DNA from 3 places in the Tatumella sp. UBA2305 genome. Region 2 is predicted to be linked to each of the others. Evidence: predicted binding sites of a transcription regulator. Region 2 holds the regulator's gene; each other region holds the start of a gene.
The links. The regulator Fur, encoded in region 2, represses iron uptake genes when iron is present. The targets are predictions, from matches to a motif close to ATAATAATGAGAACNACTATCAA.
Positions count from the first base shown of each region.

Region 1: the regulator Fur is predicted to act here: its motif matches at 2,072-2,094, upstream of efeU (iron uptake transporter permease EfeU).
Region 3: the regulator Fur is predicted to act here: its motif matches at 1,546-1,568, upstream of B3Z23_RS14950 (isochorismate synthase).

Region 1 is NZ_DDVT01000002.1:83,815-88,107, reverse strand. Features, by position in the region: gene efeO (iron uptake system protein EfeO) at 1-467, opposite strand, end outside; gene efeU (iron uptake transporter permease EfeU) at 477-2,045, opposite strand; gene amyA (alpha-amylase) at 2,520-4,001, shown strand; gene B3Z23_RS01115 (GNAT family N-acetyltransferase) at 4,256-4,293, shown strand, end outside.
Region 2 is NZ_DDVT01000019.1:77,897-82,189, forward strand. Features, by position in the region: gene B3Z23_RS12290 (beta-N-acetylhexosaminidase) at 1-1,194, shown strand, start outside; gene fur (ferric iron uptake transcriptional regulator) at 1,394-1,840, opposite strand; gene fldA (flavodoxin FldA) at 2,183-2,713, opposite strand; gene ybfE (LexA regulated protein) at 2,847-3,122, opposite strand; gene ybfF (esterase) at 3,269-4,051, opposite strand; gene seqA (replication initiation negative regulator SeqA) at 4,292-4,293, shown strand, end outside.
Region 3 is NZ_DDVT01000021.1:230,262-234,554, forward strand. Features, by position in the region: gene fepD (Fe(3+)-siderophore ABC transporter permease) at 1-399, opposite strand, end outside; gene fepB (Fe2+-enterobactin ABC transporter substrate-binding protein) at 472-1,398, opposite strand; gene B3Z23_RS14950 (isochorismate synthase) at 1,595-2,785, shown strand; gene B3Z23_RS14955 ((2,3-dihydroxybenzoyl)adenylate synthase) at 2,791-4,293, shown strand, end outside.

The DNA.
Region 1 (4,293 bases), on a different contig from region 2:
GCATAACCGACCGTGCCTTGTTTCAGCAGTTCAGCAGTACTGCCGGTGGCTTTAGCTGCACTTTTACCGGTGACGGTAAAGTTAATCAGTTCCTGTTTAGCGCCCGGGCAGTAAATCTGATATTTGCCGCCATCCAGTGTCAGGGTGAACTTAGCGGCCGGCAGTCCCGGTGCCAGGTTTTCCTTTTCACCCAGAATACGGTTGTCACTCAGTAATTCGATTTCAGTGATGGCGGTAGCAGTTTTGTTGACTACGGTGAAGGTGACCGGGCCTGCTTTGGCACTATTATGGTCAACGATACAGGTTCCGCCTTCTGCGCCGGTCAGGGTGACATTCACCTGAGATGCACCATTGCTCACCGGCGCTGCGCCGCCGGCAGCCATGGCATCTACCGAGACCAGTAACAACGCCGAAACGATCGCTGAACTGAGAACGGAGGGTTTGTTAATAAAAGCGGATTTGAACATATAGATCCTTTATTTGTTTTCAGGAGAAACAGGACGATAACCGGCATCAGATGCCTGACGGGAATCGTCCCGGCGGCGCAATGCCAGAATGAGTAAAATAATGGCCAGCAACCCTAACAGTAGCGGCAACTGAATAGCCCAGAAGGTATGACGCAACTGTGCCTGAACTACGTTTTGCATGGCTTCATCTACCTGAGATTGCCAGCGGTCATCCAGTTGCCAGTCACAACCGACCTGCGGCACTGAACTGCGGGCGGTATAGGTGCGTGGAGACAATAAACCGCCACCGGAAAGGGTCATCAGGGTGGTGGTGTGGGCGGCTGCACTGTAGATGGCCTGGCCTGCCGTTTCGGCATCGACTGAGCAGTTGACCTGCCAGCTGACATTATACGGACCAGGATGCTGCGCCGGACTCAACCCAACCGGAATACGATGACCATACAGTGCCATGACCTGATCCACAGTCAGCGTCTCAGGGAGTCCACTCACTTCCGGCTGGCGGGTAATATTCCATTGCTGCAATATCACGCCTTTCAGCTCCGAACTTTTTTGTTGTCCGTCGGCCAGTTCATAGTGAAGCTGTTGCTGAGGGGTCGTAATCTGTAACTGATAACCTCCGGTTGAGGGTTTCAGCAGTGTGGCGCTACCTCCCCCCTGTAATGGGGCGGTCGCCGGAAGTTGCAGGGTGGCCCGGGGATAAGCGCTGAACAGTGCCAGTGCGGTCAGTGCCAGCACGGCGGCTGAGCTAAACAGTAACTGGCGGCTGCGGGTTACTGACGGTCGCAAATGGCGTGGCCAGTAGACCAGAATACCCACCAGCACGATGTAAATGCCCCAGCCGCACAGTTCAAGTAACCTTGGATCGGTAGGGATACCCAGTACCCCGGTGATCAGGGCGGAACGTACCGACCCGGGAGGAATGGCCCAGCTGAGATTGGCGACCCGCTGCTGGCCAATATTCAGCCATCCCGCTTCATGGCCGCTACGCAGGGCACTGATAATCAGCCCCGCTGCGACCAGAATCAGGAACATGCCGGTATAGCGGAAGAAACGACCCAGATTGAGCCTGACTCCCCCGATATAGATCCCCCAGCCAATGATAATAGCAATGACCAGCCCCAGAACGGCACCCGCCACCGCCCAGGCGGCAGACTGTGCAACAGAGAAGGTTGCCAGTAAAAAAACGCTGGTTTCAAAACCTTCTTTAAGAACGGCCAGAAAAGCCATGCTGGCCAGCGCCATGGCACTGGACTGTCGGATAGCGACAGCCGCTTCGCTTTCCAGCTGGCGCTTAATTTCATGGGCATGGTTGTTCATCCACATCACCATGCCGGTGACAAAAAATACTGCGACCAGACCAATTACAGCTTCCATCGCTTCCTGGCTGGCCTGGGGCAGGGCTCGCTCGGTCAGGCTAAGGCCGACACCGACCAGTAATGAGAGGATCACGGCCAGCACTACGCCTGCCCACATGGCCACCAGGCTTTTCCCGTTTTTACGTAAAAACGCGGCAATAATGCCGACGATCAGGGCCGCTTCCAGCCCTTCGCGCAGTGCGATAACAAAAGTGGCTAACACCAGAATTCCCCGTCGCTCAATTCTAAATGATAATTACAATTAATATCATTTCTATGGGTATATGAAATATCCCGAATAGCAGCGAAAGTAAACCTGTAAGGGTTGAAACATTATGTAATAAATTGTTATCCGGCACGAAGTGTGAGGCATAAGTTATTTAATACTAAAAAAATCCTTAAGAAATGACCTTTTCCGTCACTGAAATTGGAAAATATCCGGCAATTTGGATCACTGGCAGACCAGTTAGTACGTGGCATCTCTTATACCGTTGGCATTTTTTACAGACAGAGTCATCCTGTGATAAATGGTGAAATGCTTATCAGTGAGCAGGACGTAGTCATGCTGCCACTATGCAAACGCGAAACAGATTTTTCCAGTATCGGGTGTTTTTTACACAATTTACTGACCTCTGCTGCTTTTTTTTTCCATCCTGCACCATACTTCATCCACCGGTCTTGTTTGGGGAAAACGACTATGCAGAATCCTACGCTGTTTCAGTTTTTTCACTGGTATTACCCGGACGGAGGTAAACTCTGGCCCGAAGCTGCCGAAAAAGCCGCATGGCTGTCAGAAATTGGTATCACCGGAGTCTGGCTGCCACCGGCCTGTAAAGGTGATTCCGGTGGAAGCTCAGTGGGTTACGATATCTATGATCTGTTTGATCTTGGCGAATTTGATCAAAAGGGCACCCGGGCGACTAAGTACGGCGACAAAGAAGGATTGCTGGCAGCGATAAATGCCCTGCAGCATCATAAGATCAGTGTGATCATGGATGTGGTACTCAACCATAAGATGGGCGCCGATGAAAAAGAGCAGGTGCAGGTTAATCGCGTGAATATGGACGATCGCGATGATATCAGTGATGAAGTCATTGATGCTGAAGCCTGGACCCGTTTTACTTTTCCGGGCCGAAACGGAGAGTATTCAGAGTTTATCTGGGACTTCCGCTGTTTCAGCGGCGTTGATCATATTGAAAATCCGGACGAAAACGGCATCTTCAAGATTGTGAACGACTACACCGCCGGTGGCTGGAATGACCAGGTAGACTCAGAATTTGGTAATTATGATTACCTGATGGGAGCTAACGTAGACTTCCGTAACAATGCCGTGAATGAAGAGCTGAAATACTGGGGCCGATGGATTATCGATCAGACAAAATGTAACGGCTTCCGGCTGGATGCTGTTAAACATATCCCGGCCTGGTTCTATAAAGAGTGGATTGACCACATTCAGGAACATTCGGAACAACCGATGTATATGGTGGCAGAATACTGGTCATTTGAAGTCGATGTGTTGCAGAACTATCTGCAACAGGTCGACTATAAAACCATGCTGTTCGATGCACCACTCCAGTTGAATTTCCATCACGCCTCAAAAGGTGGTTCGGATTTCGATCTCAGCAAAATCTTTGATAATACGCTGGTGTCGGCGGATGCCGCGCATGCGGTGACGCTGGTGGCCAACCACGATACTCAGCCGCTGCAGGCGCTGGAATCCCCGGTGGAACCCTGGTTTAAGCCTTTAGCCTATGCGTTGACCTTATTACGGGAGCAGGGAGTACCCATCATCTTCTATCCGGATCTGACGGGCGCCAGTTATGAAGACAACGGTAATGACGGTAACCCTTGTACGGTGGAACTCCCGGTGATTGAGCATCTGGAAACGCTGATCCGTGCACGTCAGACTTATGCGTGGGGTGCTCAGACTGACTATTTTGACCATCCTAACTGTATCGCTTTCAGCCGCAGTGGTACGGCAGAGCAGCAGGGATGTGTGGTGGTGATGTCTAACGGTGAGGCCGGAGAGAAGAGTATTGATACCGGGGAAGCGTTGGCACAGCGAAAATGGCGTGATTTACTGGAGAATCGCGAAGAGATTGTCGAAACCGACGAACAGGGGCAGGGGCAGTTCTTCTGCAATGCAGGCAGTGTCAGTGTCTGGGTATTGGCGGAATAACTCCTGCCGGTATAAATGTGTTTTATCGACAGGTTGGTGAGTACCAGCCCTCTGTGGAGTATATTTTCTCAGGGGGCTGTGCCTTCAGAAAAATGTAATCTGCATTAACTCTGTCCTGATTGCTGTTATCCGCGCCTCACCCTAAAAGCGTTGAGCTAAAGCAGGGTATTACCGTATCAGCCCGGTATACCGGGCATTAAGTTCGCTAAGATTTTACGCTCAGTACTTCACCAATATGCCACCAAAAGGACTTTATGCAGTTACGACGATTCAGAGAAGGAGATGAGGTTGC
Region 2 (4,293 bases):
TCAACCTTAAGATTCACCAATAAGGTGATGTCTGAAATCGTTCGTATGCATCAGGAGGCCGGACAACCGTTGACTCGTTGGCATTTTGGTGGCGACGAAGCCAAAAATATCTATCTGGGGCCGGGGTATACTGATACTGCAAACCCCGAAGCAGGTAAAGGTCAGCGGGACCTTAGCCGCCAGGATAAGCCATGGGCAAAATCAGCGCAATGTGCATCATTGCTGAAAAGCGGTCAGGTGGCCAGCTTAAATGCACTGCCTGGCTGGTTTGCTTTACAGATCAGTGATATTGCGAAAAAGCAGGGTATGGAAGGGATTCAGGCCTGGCAGGATGGGCTGAAAGAAAACCGTGATAACCAACAGTTCGCCACGGCGAGAAATGCGCTGAACTTTTGGGATACGCTGTACTGGGGAGGGAGCGGTTCAGTCAATGACTGGGCAAATAAAGGCTATCGTGTGATTGTTTCTAATCCGGATTATCTGTATCTGGATATGCCTTATGAAGTGAATGCTGTAGAACCTGGTTATTACTGGGCGACAAGGTATAGCGATGAGCAGAAAATTTTCCGTTTTACCCCGGATAATCTGCCACAAAATGCCGAAATTTCTACGGATCGCGACGGACAGATATTTGCTGCAACCTCAGAAGGGCCATGGCCGGGGGCTTACGGGATGTCTGCGCAGATCTGGAGCGAAGTGGTCCGTACCGATCAGGATATGGAATACCGGCTATATCCGAGATTATTTTCTGTGGCTGAACGCGCCTGGCATAAAGCCGACTGGGAACTCGATTACCAGCAGGGGAGGCGGTTTGAGAAGGGCGTAACGCATTATGTCGATCAGCAACGGCTGGATAACGACTGGCAGCGGTTTGCCAATCTGCTGGGACAGTCAGTGTTGGCACGGCTGGATGCCAGCGGTATTGCTTACAGAATTCCGGTGCCGGGGGCAGAAATTCGCTCGGGCCGTCTCTGGGTGAATACTTCGTTACCCGGGACAACTGTCGAATTTTCTACGGATGGTGGGCAACAGTGGTTGCGTTATAACCCGCAACAGGCACCAATGGTGACAGGTGATGTACTGATCAGGTCAGTTAGTCCGGATGGAAAACGTTTCAGTCGCAATGTGCCGCTGACTCTGGCCGGAACGACAGATACTGTTATCAGGACCGTTGGAAATAAACAGCCGGACTGAGCTTAATCGCGTTAAATGCTTTTATCTTCGCCAGGGAGCTAACCCCTGGCGAAGAGATTAGCAGAATAGCAGGGAAGGGAGAGGGCGTCCGGTGGTGGCAGGCAACAAAAAACCCGCAAAAGATGCGGGTTTATCAGGTGATTGTGCTACCGGCGACAGACTGTCTCAGCAACTCCTGAATAATCAGTAGGAATACTGATTATTTATCGTTATGCAGCGACTCATCTTCGCGGCAATCGCCTTCGGTACAGTGGCCATACAGATACAGGCTATGGTTCGTCAGCTTAATGCCAAACCGTGTCGCGATTTCACGCTGGCGTTGTTCAATTGACTCATCACTAAACTCAATGACTTTACCGCAGTCGAGGCAAATCAAATGGTCATGATGCTGTTGTTGAGTCAATTCAAAAACTGACTTCCCGCCCTCGAAGTTATGGCGCGTTACGATTCCCGCGTCATCGAACTGGTTAAGCACACGGTATACCGTGGCCAGACCAATTTCTTCACCCATATCGATCAGGCGTTTGTACAAGTCTTCCGCACTGACATGGTGGCATTCTGGTTCCTGAAGCACTTCCAGAATTTTCAGTCTTGGAAGTGTCACTTTCAGACCAGCCTTCTTCAATGCGGAGTTGTTGTCAGTCATGCAGTTTGTGTCCTGTTACTTTTGAAAAATGACTTTGGCAAGAAGCCCTGAAGTTTGGTTAATGACCTTATATTTTTTAATCCATTATAGAACTGATGCACCAAAATTGAAACTACAGCTCTTAAACACTCCCGGAGAAATGCCCACCGGACAAGGAACTGTCACAGAGAAAAAACAGACAGTTTGTTGTTCTCAGGTAACTTCAGTCTTTGTTCCCTGAACCCCTGAAATGTCCGTGTCTGTATTATATGCTGAAGAAATTAATGCGGGTGCTACTGGCCATCTTAGTCATTCCCGCAGGTGCTGAAGTTAACAGTACCACAACTCTGATGAAAAACCCTATTAAGCGTCGAGGATTTCTTTCAGTTGCAGCTCGTCTGACACCTGGTTCACCCACTGGCTGACTCGCTGACTGGTAAGCTCCGGCTGGCGGTCTTCATCAATAGCCAGCCCCAGGAAGTGGCTGTCATCCGCCAGGCCCTTGGAGGCTTCAAAATGGTAACCGGCAGTTGGCCAGTGACCTACAATTACGGCACCGTTTGGTTCGATAATGTCACGGATCGTGCCGAGAGCATCACAGAAATATTCCGCATAATCTTCCTGGTCACCACAACCGAACAGAGCGACCAGCTTGCCGTTAAAATCAATTTCTTCCAGGGTAGGGAAGAAATCATCCCAGTCGCACTGTGCTTCACCGTAGTACCAGGTCGGGATACCCAGCAACAGAATATCGAAAGCTTCCAAATCTTCTTTGGTACTTTTCGCGATGTCGTGCACTTCAGCAACGTCCTTACCCAATTGTTTTTGGATCATTTTTGCGATGTTTTCAGTGTTGCCGGTATCGCTGCCAAAAAAGATGCCTACGATTGCCATGTGGGTATAACCTCTTGAATCTTCAGATCAGATAATTGTAATTTCAGTACAGATATGCAGATGATAACAGACCTGTGTGGTGTGAGAAACTTGTAAACAGGCCAGATTTGCTCCTGAGTGCGGTTGTCCGAACCTAATCTTGTTTCAGTTGAGCCAGAATAATTTGTTCTATGAGTTCACTTCGACTCAGGTTTTGTTCTGCCGCCAGAGAGTTCAGAGCATCGACAATGTCACTGCTCATCTTGAGTTCAACCCGCTGTAGTCCACGGACTTTATCGCGTTTTAGCTGATTGCGTTTATTTATCCGCAATTGCTCATCCCGCGAGAGCTGACTGGTTTTGGGACGACCTGGCCGGCGTTCGTTGGCGAACAAATCGAGCGTAGTACGATCCGTATTTTCTTTTGCCATGATTTTTGAAACTGAACACCTGCGTTGTATCAGATACACGCAGAAAAATGATGAATGAACACAGTTATCATGTTAAAAGCACACGATAAAAATTTAGCGCGCAATCATACTCCAGTGCGATGAATGACGCCAATACTTATACAGTTTCACTCCGGAGTTTTCGCCGCCAGTGACAGAAAACGTTGTACCGCACTGATGACCGCCCGGGGTTTTTCTGCATGTACCCAGTGCCCGGCGCCGGCGACAATATGCGCTTTGGCCTGCGGGAACTGTGCCAGCAGTTCAGCCCGGTAGCGATTATCCAGATAGGGTGAGTTGCCACCTGCAATAAATAAGGCCGGGCCAGGCCAGGCAGGACAGGTTTTCCAGCCGGTGATGGCTTCATAATTGTCCCAGAGTACCGGGATATTAAATAGCCATTCCCCCTGGTGGAATGATTTCAGCAGAAAATTAATGACCATTTCATCATTAAGAACAGGGCGCATTAATTCTGCCGCAGATTCTCTGCGGGTAATACCGGCATCACTTACGATACGTAGTGCCGTAAAAATATCATCATGTCGCCTGACCGGATAATTTACCGGAGCAATATCGATCATTATCAGGCGGCGTACTCTGTCCGGGGCCAGCGCTGCCAGCGCCATTGCGATTTTTCCCCCCATAGAGTGACCAATCACATCCACCTGATCCAGTTGGTAGTGATCGAGGGTGTCTGCCATATCCTGAGCCATCGCTGAGTAATTCATTTCCGTGGAGCGGGGAGAGTGGCCGTGATTTCTGACATCCACCTGTAATACCCGGGTCAGAGGTTTCAGGCTGCGGGCCAATACCCCCAGATTATCCAGACTGCCGAACAGGCCATGTATTAGCAGGACCGGGGACGAATCTTCATCAATTTGCTCAGTTTGCAGACGGCTGTTTAAAATCATGGCAAAGTTCTTACAGTGGAAAGGCTTGCTTAGGGTATCATGGTTTAATCTTTCAGGAACTCAACGGCTAATCTTTAGGGCATTTTCTGACTTTTAGCGGAATCGCTATTCAGCCCTATCGGCGGGTTTGAGTTTAATTTTATAATCAACAGGTAAATTACCGCGCACAGAATCCCCGGAAATTTCCGGTATACTGATGTTTACAGGATTTTTACCTCAGTCATAACAGTACGGAAAAAGAT
Region 3 (4,293 bases), on a different contig from region 2:
GCCGCTGAAAGCAAATCCGAGCCAGGCCAGCGGGGTATCGGCCCCTGTCAGGGCGATGCCCAGCACAATGGCGAAAGACGCACCGGAATTAACCCCAAGAATGCCAGGATCAGCCAGCGGATTACGGGTGAGCGTCTGCATTAGCGCACCAGCCAGCCCGAGAGATAGACCTGCGGCAATCCCGGCCAGTGTTCTGGGCAACCGGGCAAAGCGGATAATCGTACAGTCCTGAGATACACAATGCTCAGGAGAGAACAGTGACTGCCAGGTCTCCGTGACCGGAATCATTTTTGACCCGGCAATCAGGCTCAGTACGGTTAACAGAGTAAATAACAACAACAGCAAGATCAGCAAATACGGTTGACGCATAACCCTCAGGACCTTCAACGAACTGGAAATGCCACCCTTGCAAAGAAATTTAGCGACCACTGGCCAGAGAAAACGGTACTGATGTACCGTTTTCTCTCACCATTAATGTGCGAACTGATGCTGCAGGGTAGTCAGCAGATGGCTGGCACTATAATAATCCAGACGGAAATTGTCACTGCCCATTGCATAGACTTGCTTGTTACGGACAGCATCCGTTTGTGAAAGGAACTGATCTTTGAGGACCTGAGGCACGGTGTTGTCGGTACTGGCAAACAGCAGCCAGCTTTTACCTGCCAGTCCGGCAGCCAGGTTTTCACCGGATAACTGAATGATATCCTTACGGTGCCCCATGCTGAAATTACCGGTGACAGACGCAGGCGGGGTGGCGAGAGTGAAACCCAGTTGTTCCAGTAATTTGCCCTGAGCTGACTCGGGGGTCCACAGATTCACTTCACGACCGCCACCATTCCAGACCATTGCTGAGACAGGTTGCGGAGGCAGACGGAGTTGTGCTTTCAACGCTTTTTCACGTTGATCGAACTCTGCAACTTTCTGCGCCGCCTGTGCTTCATGGCCGGTAGCCTGTCCCAGCTCTGAGACCAGTTGCTGCCAGCTCTTATCGTCGTAGTTCACTACCAGCACCGGAGCAATCGCCGATAACTGACTCACCAGTTTTACCGCACTGTCATTTCCGGTGGCACTGACCAGAATCAAATCCGGAGCTTCACTGGCAATACTTTCAGCATTCGGCTCGCCAATATACAGACGCTTTACCTGGCGTTGTTTCGCAATATCTCCCCACTGGCGGAAGAAGCCCTGTGAATCGGTAAAACGGCTGTTCGGCGCGGTCGCACCACTGCCAATTACCGGAGCATCAATCGCCAGTAATGACCCGGTCAATGTCACACTGGTAGAGACAATGCGCTCAGGCTTATGTTGTAACGTGATGGTGCCGTTTTCACCATGAACCTGTCGTGGCCAGCCTTCCATGGCACTGATTTGCATACTTAAAGGCAGTAAAAATACCATCAACAACCATTTATAACCTGAGTGTACTGTTTTCATGTTTTTTCCCGGAATTACCAGTGGAGACTTTTCGCATAAACTGCGGATTTTTACCTGCAAAGGACGATTTCGTTGACACATTACACGGATCCGGTTAGGTTACACGAAACAATACAAATGATAATCATTATTAGACATTTTATCATTTCAGGATGCAACTATGCTAGAAAAGGAACAGGCTGAAAATCCCTGCTTTCGGGAATTTCCCTCCTTAAAAGGCCGATTTCTGTTTACGTCAGGCTGGCGAAGTCTGATAACTGATGGCTGTTTTCAACGTCTGACACTGCCTCTTTCCGGTCTGAACCCGCAACTTTCAGCCAGTGCGGAAAGTCTGGAAACTGCATTCCGCCATGCCCGGGCTGCCGGAATTTCACGTCCGGTAGTTGTCGGCGCAATTCCGTTTGATACACGTCAACCGTCAGAGTTGTATATTCCGGAAAGCTACGAATTTTTCGATCGCCAGCAACTGAGCTCAGTGGAGACCGCGCCACTGGGTCCCCCGGCAGAACATGCTCTGTATGTCCGCCAGGTCCCGGAGAAAAACGTTTTTACCACGATGGTGGCCCGGGCAGTTGAGGCGATGAAGCGGGGAGAGCTGGATAAAGTCGTATTATCACGTCTGCTGAACATTCACAGCCCTGAGTCTATGGACCTGCAGGCGCTGATGTCACAGATTGTGCAACAGAATCCGGATAACTATCATTTCCACGTTCCACTATCCTCAGGTGCTACACTTTTGGGTGCCAGTCCGGAATTATTGCTGAGAAAGCAGGCAAATCATTTTTATTCCTGTCCGCTGGCTGGATCAGCCAAACGTGCCAGTGATCCGCAACTTGATCATCAATCCGGCCAGGCCCTGATGAACTCGGCAAAAGACCGCCATGAGCACCGCCTGGTCACTGATTCCATGCGCGATACCCTGCAACCGGTCAGCGAGACGTTATCGGTGCCCGAAGTGCCGGAGCTGGTCACCACAGGAACCTTATGGCATCTGGCAACCTCTATCCGGGGCACCCTGAAGAACAGTCACGAAAGTGCTTTGTCACTGGCCGCCCTGTTACACCCGACACCGGCACTGAGTGGTTTTCCGCATCCTCAGGCGCTGGCCTTAATCCGCCAGCTGGAACCTTTCGACCGCCATCTGTTTGGCGGCATGGTGGGATGGTGCGATGACCAGGGAAATGGCGAATGGGCCGTCACGATACGTTGTGCCACCGTCGATAATCAGGATATCACCCTGTTCGCCGGTGCCGGTATTGTCCCGGCATCAAATCCGGAATCTGAATGGCTGGAAACCGGCGTAAAACTGACAACAATGCTGAAAGCTTTCGGGCTTGAACAATCAAGGTAATTCCCATGACTATCCCTTATACACGCTGGCCGGATGAGCTGACGAGTCGCTACCGTACCAAAGGGTACTGGCTGGACCTGCCATTAAGTGATATTGCCGATCGTCAGAAAGATAATGACGCTGTTGCCATTATCGATGACGAGTCGCAGATCACTTACCGGCAGATGGCCCTGGCCAGTTCCCGTCTGGCCGCCAGACTTCAGCAAGCCGGACTGAAGAAAGGTGATACCGCACTGGTTCAGCTTGGCAATAATAACGAGTTTTACCTGGTATTCTTTGCGCTTCTGAAACTGGGCGTCGCCCCGGTGAATGCCCTGTACAGCCATCAGCGTACTGAGCTGTTTTCTTATGCCCAACAGATAAAACCCGCACTACTGATTGCCGATCGCCGACATAGTTTGTTTGCCGATAATCAGTTTCTTGATCAGTTCAGGGAACAGACTCCTTCTGTGACGACGGTGCTGATGCATCATGCTATCGATGGCGATCACAGCCTGGCTGAGTGGCTTGCCACGCCGGCAGACAATTTTGTTGCCGATCCCAGTGCTGCAGATGAAGTGGCTTTCTTTCAGCTTTCCGGGGGCAGTACCGGCACCCCGAAACTTATTCCACGGACCCATAACGACTACTATTACAGTATTCGTGCCAGTAATGATATTTGCGGTGTCGATGCTGATACCCGTTACCTGTGCGCCCTGCCGGTTGCCCATAACTACCCGATGAGCTCTCCGGGGTGCCTGGGGATTTTCTATGCCGGCGGGCTGGTCGTCATGGCCGCCGATCCCAGTGCCACGCAATGTTTCCCGCTGATCGCCAGACACCAGATTACCCTGACCGGGCTGGTCCCCCCGGCGGTCAGCCTCTGGTTACAGGCCATCAGTGAACAGGGAAATCACGGTGAACTGAATTCCCTGAAAGTCCTGCAGGTCGGTGGGGCACGTCTGAGTGAAACTCTGGCACGGCGGATAATTTCAGAAATTGGATGTCAGCTACAACAGGTGTTTGGTATGGCCGAGGGGCTGGTGAACTATACCCGGCTGGATGACCCGTTGGAGATAATTGTGACCACTCAGGGCAGGCCCATGAGTGAAGATGACGAAGTCAGAGTGGTGGATGAAGACGGCAAGCTGTTGCCGGCAGGCCAGATCGGTCGCCTGATGACCCGGGGTCCCTACACCTTCCGTGGTTATTTTAATAACCCGGCACATAACGCGACCTGTTTTGATGATGAAGGATTTTACTGTTCCGGTGATCTGATTGAGATCACCGCGGAAGGTAATATTAAAGTTCAGGGACGTGAAAAAGATCAGATCAACCGTGGCGGAGAGAAGATTGCTGCCGAGGAGATCGAAAACCTGCTGCAACGTCACCCTGATATTATCCATGCTGCACTGGTGTCAATGAGTGATGAGCTGATGGGTGAAAAGAGCTGCGCATTTATCGTCGCAAAACAACCGATCAAGCCGGCACATTTACGCCGACATCTGCGTGAACAGGGTATTGCTGAA